Regions from separate parts of the uncultured Tyzzerella sp. genome, predicted to be linked through region 1. Evidence: a T-box and tRNA genes for the amino acid it is inferred to sense, from the RefSeq annotation. Region 1 holds a T-box; the other regions hold tRNA genes.

What was found. The T-box of region 1 lies ahead of leuS (leucine--tRNA ligase). A T-box ahead of a tRNA ligase gene usually reads a tRNA of that ligase, here a tRNA-Leu.
Region 2: it has a tRNA-Leu gene. The T-box ahead of leuS (leucine--tRNA ligase) is inferred to sense a tRNA for this amino acid. The anticodon was not compared.
Region 3: it has a tRNA-Leu gene. The T-box ahead of leuS (leucine--tRNA ligase) is inferred to sense a tRNA for this amino acid. The anticodon was not compared.

What each region holds. Positions count from the first base shown of each region.
Region 1 covers NZ_CAUWHO010000039.1:16,101-18,384, reverse strand. Annotated here, with positions in the region: gene lspA (signal peptidase II) at 1-32, shown strand, start outside; gene R5Z65_RS07175 (DUF6512 family protein) at 85-612, shown strand; T-box leader at 676-901, shown strand; gene leuS (leucine--tRNA ligase) at 976-2,284, shown strand, end outside.
Region 2 covers NZ_CAUWHO010000010.1:51,118-53,401, forward strand. Annotated here, with positions in the region: gene asnB (asparagine synthase (glutamine-hydrolyzing)) at 1-563, shown strand, start outside; gene R5Z65_RS02575 (HIT family protein) at 566-973, shown strand; tRNA gene R5Z65_RS02580 (tRNA-Leu) at 1,048-1,129, shown strand; gene R5Z65_RS02585 (alpha/beta hydrolase) at 1,210-2,046, opposite strand; gene R5Z65_RS02590 (sugar O-acetyltransferase) at 2,114-2,284, opposite strand, start outside.
Region 3 covers NZ_CAUWHO010000008.1:42,991-45,274, reverse strand. Annotated here, with positions in the region: gene R5Z65_RS01930 (N-acetylmuramoyl-L-alanine amidase) at 1-969, shown strand, start outside; tRNA gene R5Z65_RS01925 (tRNA-Leu) at 1,144-1,222, shown strand; gene R5Z65_RS01920 (TrkH family potassium uptake protein) at 1,420-2,284, shown strand, end outside.

The DNA of each region.
Region 1 (2,284 bases):
TAAAAGATATTATAAGTAAAAAACAAGTATAATAATATCTCTTAAACATAATAATATTAGTAATTATGTTTAAGAGGTGATTATATGTATTTAAAAGGATACCATATAATAGGATTTATATTTACTGTAATACTAGGAACTTTATTGCATTTTACATACCAACTCTCTGGTAATAACATTATAGTAGGATATTTTAGTGCCATTAATGAAAGCACTTGGGAACATTTAAAACTATTAATAACACCTGTTATAATATTTTCTATATTTGAATATTTTATATATGGAAAAAATATTAATAACTTTATACTACTTAAAGCATTAACTATGTTATTAGGTATGTTTGTTATAGTTGCATCATTTTACACTTATACAGGTATTTTAGGTAATAATTATTTACCACTTGACATAGGCACATTTATATTAGGTACTTTTACCACATATTATTTTAGTTATAGATTTATACAAAAAAGGTTTTTATATAATAAAAATATAAATTATATAGGGTTGTTTATTATAGCTTTTGTTATATTTTGTATGATATATTTTACAACAAATCCACCTAAAATAAAGTTATTTTTAGACCCACAAACTAATACTTATGGTGTGCAGTAATATATTTATAAAATAATACTTGAAATAGCATTAAATTTATGGTATAAATACTTATATAATTATGTAAATGCTATGAAAAGGAATATTAAGCAAAATAAGTATTTTTAGAGAGTTGACGGTTGGTGTAAGTCAATATTACTTTTTGCCCAACTCACCTTAGAGCAAAAATATTGAAATAACAGTAGGTATTTTCGGTTGCCACCGTTATAGGCTTATAAGTGCGTAATTTTAGGTTTTACCTTTTACGAAATAGAGTGGTACCACGGAAAAAGCCCCTTTCGTCTCTATATTTTAAAGTTATATTATAAAATAGCTTTAAAAGAGATAAAGGGGCTTTAAATATATTAAAATTTGGAGGTAATTATGAATAGATATGATTTTAACAGCCTTGAAAAAAAATGGCGTAAAATTTGGGAAGAAAATCCTATAAATCCAACTAATACAAACAAGCCTAAATATTATTGCTTAGATATGTTTCCATACCCATCTGGCAATGGACTACACGTTGGACATTGGAGAGGCTATGTATTAAGCGATGTTATAAGTAGATATAAAGTTTTACAAGGATATGAAGTGCTACACCCTATGGGTTGGGACGCATTTGGGCTTCCAGCAGAAAACTATGCTATAAAAACAGGGACACACCCATCTGTTGCAACAGAGCAAAGTATATCTAATGTTAAAAGACAGTTAAAGGAAATAAGTGCTATTTATGATTGGGATAAAGAAATAAATACTACTGACCCTAATTATTATAAATGGACACAATGGATATTTTTAAAAATGTTTGAAAATGGCCTTGCTTATGAAAAAGAAATGCCTTTAAACTGGTGTTCTAGTTGTAAAGCAGTATTAGCTAATGAAGAGGCTACAAATGGAGAATGTGATAGATGTGGCTCTCAAGTTACTAAGAAAAATCTTCGCCAATGGATGCTTAGAATAACAAACTATGCAGAAAGACTTTTAAATGATTTAGATAAATTAGATTGGCCAGAAAAAGTTAAAAAAATGCAGTCAGACTGGATAGGTAAAAGCTATGGTGCAGAAATAGATTTTGAGATAGATGGGAAAGATAGGAAAATAAAAGTATTTACAACAAGACCAGATACTTTATATGGTGCTTGCTTTATGGTGTTAGCACCTGAGCATAGCATTATAAAAGATATTGTTACAGATGAGCAAAAAGAGGCTGTTGAGCAATATATATTTGAAGCTAGTACAAAATCTTCTGTTGATAGAATGACAGAAAAGGAAAAAACAGGTGTATTTACAGGTGCTTATGGTATAAATCCTTTAAATAACAAAAAATTACCTATTTGGATTTCAGATTATGTTTTAGCAGACTATGGTACTGGTGCTATTATGTGTGTACCAGCTCACGATGAAAGAGATTTTGCTTTTGCTAAAAAATTTGATTTACCAATAGTACAAGTTATTAAAAAAGCAGATGAAGATTTAAAAGATACTATGGAAGAGGCCTTTTTAGATGAAGGTATTATGGTTAATTCTGATAAATTTGATGGTGTAAAATCTTCTGAGGCTAAAGAGCTTATAGCATCATTTTTAGAAGAACAAAAAATTGGCAAAAAGACAGTAAATTATAAGCTTAGAGATTGGGTATTTTCCAGACAACGCTATTGGGGAGAGCCTATACCTTTAGTACATTGTGATA
Region 2 (2,284 bases), on a different contig from region 1:
CTAAAGAAGAAAGAGAAAGTATACTAAAATCTCCTACTGGAAAATATGATACAACAGATATTACAAAACCTTTATATGAAAAGGTTAAACATTTAGATGATGTTACAAAAATGCAGTATATAGACTTAAACCTTTGGCTTGTAGGAGATATACTTTTAAAGGCAGATAAAATGAGTATGGCAAACTCTCTTGAGGTTAGAGTACCATTTTTAGATAAAGAAGTGTTTAAAGTTGCTAGTAAAATTCCTTCTGATTATCGTGTTAATAAGCAAGCTACAAAATATATCTTTAGAATGGCATCTAAGGAATATTTACCAGAGATGGTTTCTACTAAGAAGAAACTTGGATTTCCTGTGCCTATTAGAGTATGGCTTAAAGAAGATAAGTTTTATAACAAGGTAAAAGACGCGTTTTCATCTAATGTAGCAAAAAAATATTTTAATACAGATAAAATAATAGCTTATCTTGATAATCACAAGCAAGGTAAAGGAGATTTTAGCCGTAAAATATGGACAATATATATGTTTTTAGTTTGGCATAACGAGTTTTTTGAGGAGGCATAAAAATGGATTGTATTTTTTGTAAAATTTTAAATGGTGATATACCATCTAAAAAAGTTTTTGAAAATGATAACTTTATAGCTATATTAGATGCTTTTCCTGCTAATGAGGGGCATACCCTTGTTATACCTAAAAAGCACTTTACAAATATTTTTGAAATAGATGAAGAAACATTAAAAGAAGGATATTCTATTGCAAGAAATGTAGCTAATAGCATAAGGAAATCTTTAAATATAGAAAATATAAATATATTACAAAACAATGGTGCTTTAGCTGGACAGACAGTTAATCATTTTCATATACATATTATACCTAGACTAGAAAATGATACTGTTACTATGAAATCTATACCTGTTACCATTGATTCAAAAAAAATGGAGCAAATAGCATTAAGTATAAAAGATAATATGTAAAAATAAATTTATGGTTATACCTATATTTTTAATTGACAAATTATTAAAATATAGGTATAATTATCATTATATGAGCCGTTGTGGCGGAATTGGCAGACGCACCAGACTCAAAATCTGGCGAGTTTTCTCGTGTGGGTTCAAATCCCACCAGCGGCATTTACTTATTTTAAAGTTTAGTATTTTAAAAGTATAAAATAAAAATCCACTCATTTAATGGGTGGATTTTTATTTATTTTTTATAACCATCTATAAGATTGTTTATCTATAAAGCCTCTATTTTTTAATAATGTTTTTAAACAATCTGACCATTGTTTAGTTTCTTCTATATTTTCTGCAAGTACAGAGCCGTGTGCACCTTTGTTAAATATATGAAGACTATATGGAACATTTTTGTTTTTTAAAGCTACGCCAAGCTCTAATGTATTTATAACATTAACTGACGCATCTTCTACTGTATGCCATAGGAACATCTCTGGCATATCTTCTCTAACATTTTTCTCTAAAGACAACATTTTTCTAAGCTCTTTGTCTTCTCCAACAAGGTTTTGTGCTGAGCCTTCGTGTGTATAGCTTTCACATAAAGATACAACAGGATAGCATAAAACTGCTAAATCTGGTTTTGCACATATTTTGTCTATTTCGTCATTGCTTTCTTGCTCAAACTTATCAAAAAATTCTGCAACACAGCCTGCTAAATGTCCACCAGCAGAAAATCCTATTACTCCAACTTTATTAGGGTCTATATTAAATTTTTCTGCATTATATTTTACATATCTTATTGCACGTTTAGCATCTATAATAGGTGCTGGGTGCTTATATGGTGCAACTCTATAATCTAAAACAAAGGCATTTATACCAAAAAAGTTAAACCACCTTGCCATTTTTTCTCCTTCATCGGAGCAAAAGCCATATCCACCGCCTGGGAGTATAATCATTGCACCTCTTTTTTTAATATCATCATCATCTTCTTCAACTAAATAAGGTATTATTGTACCTGCAAATTTATTTTCTTCATTTTTTATATTTTCATCAAAAAGAGGAATATCTTTATTCCAAATGTTTATTCTTTCCATATATTTTCTCCTTTAAATTTAATAGCTTGCTTATTTTTAATTTTTAAAAACTATAAGCATATTTTATTTATATTGTTTTTATAACTTTTGCAGGATTACCTGCCAACACTACATTATCTCCAAAACTTTTTGTAACTACTGACCCTGCTCCTACTACAACATTATCTCCAAGGGATACACCAGGTAATATAACAGAATTACCCCCTAACCAACAGTTATCTCCAATAACAATTTTTTT
Region 3 (2,284 bases), on a different contig from region 1:
TTTTCTCACAAAAAGCAAGAAAATACAACAGTAATAACAATATATAAGGAAGAAAACAATAGTAACATTGACACTAACAATGAACTTAACAGTAATATTACATCTAATAGACAATTTAAAATAGAGAAAAAATCTAGTGTGCCTATTAATATAAATAATATTAAACATACAGACAACTATTTAAATAAAGAATATATACTAACATTTGATACAGATATAACACCTTTAATAAATATAGGCGAGCATAGAGTTGATAATGAGCTTGTAAACAAAATAACGGTAGAAAATGTATCTAATAGGACACAAATGATAATAGATTGTAAAAAAATAACAGCCATTAATGTAACAGAAGATATCAATTATATATATATTAATATGCTTTTACCAAAAGAAAAATATAAAAATGTAGTTGTTGTAGACCCAGGACACGGTGGAGAAGCACCTGGTACTACTGGAAATGGGTTAGTAGAAAAAGATATAAACCTTGATATTTCTCTTATATTAAATCAATTATTTGAACAAAACCATAATATTAAAGCTTATTTTACAAGACTTGAAGATGTAAACCCAAGCTTTAACGATAGAACTAATATGTCAAATGAAGTTGGAGATATGTTTGTATCTATACATCAAAATGCGTCAGGAAAAGGTGAACCTGGGCCTAATGGTACTGAAGTATATTATTTAAACCCTAATACAAATGACACTGGACTTACAAGTAAAGATATGGCAGATATTTTGCAAAAAAATTTACTAAAAGAACTTGGTACATTAGATAGAAAAGTAAAAACATCTAATTTAATTGTGCTTAGAAATAATAAAATACCTGCTGTTTTATGTGAAATAGGATTTTTAAGTAACCCTGCAGAAGCAGCAAGAATAAGTACACCAGAATTTAAACAAAAAGCAGCTAAGGCTATTTATGATGGTATTTTAGAAATAACAGAAAAGTTTCCTAGCAAAAGGTAAATTTTATAAAACAAAGATAAGAAAGTATAAGTATAATATTACACTATCTTATCTTTGTTTTATATATTTTTATTATATACATATTATTTATAAATAAGCTTATTTAAAAAAACTAACAAAAGTATTGACATATATATTTATATATGTTATCATATACAAGAAAGTTAAGGATTTGCGGACATGGCGGAATGGCAGACGCGCTAGACTTAGAATCTAGTTCCTAGGAGTGTGGGTTCAAGTCCCACTGTCCGCATAGTTTAAGTCACTATTAATAGTGGCTTTTTTTATTTATATCAATTACGGTATGACTTATATTTTTAAAGAGGAAATATACACAGGGATTGTATTAATCTTTATAAATAAATATATTAATATATATTCTTGAATACAAATTATCCAAAAAAATAATTTATAGCTTTAAAAATAAATATACATAATTATTAAAAAAATATTGCCTTATATTTTAAATATGTTATAATAAAATTGCTAAAGAAAGGGAGAGATAGAGTGAAAACCAAAGAAAAAAGTTTATTTCATTTTAAGCCACCACATATTATAGCTTTTAGTTTTTTTATTGTAGTAATTATAGGGGCTTTTTTATTAAATTTACCAATAGCTAGCCAAAATGGAAAAAGTATTGGATTTATAGATGCACTTTTTACATCAACATCAGCCGTTTGTGTTACAGGGCTTGTTGTAGTAAATACACTTTATCATTGGAGTTTGTTTGGAAAGATTGTAATATTGCTTCTTATACAAATAGGTGGACTAGGATTTATGAGTTTATTTACCATAGTATTAGTATTTTTGGGCAAAAAGATAACATTAAAAGAAAGAATATTAATACAAGAATCATTTAATCTATCAACTTTTAAAGGTATGGTAATGTTTTTAAAAAAAATAATAAAAGTTACATTTATTATAGAGGGCATAGGAGCAATAATATTATCTTTAAGATTTATACCAGAGTACGGATTTTTTGGAGGAGTTTTTAGAGGAATATTTCATTCTGTATCAGCTTTTTGTAATGCAGGTTTTGATATATTGGGGGAAAATAGTCTTGTTCCATATGCTAGAGATTACACAATAAATATAACTATAATGTTACTAATTATATTAGGTGGTTTAGGTTTTACCGTTTTAATAGATATTAGCAAGTATACTAAATATAAAATAGCAAAGTTTAGAAAGAAAAAAGTAGAATTATTTACTATGACAGTACATTCTAAATTGGCATTAACTATGACGTGTATACTAATATTACTAGGTGCTATATTAACATTTGTTATAGAATATAATAATCCCAAAACTTTAT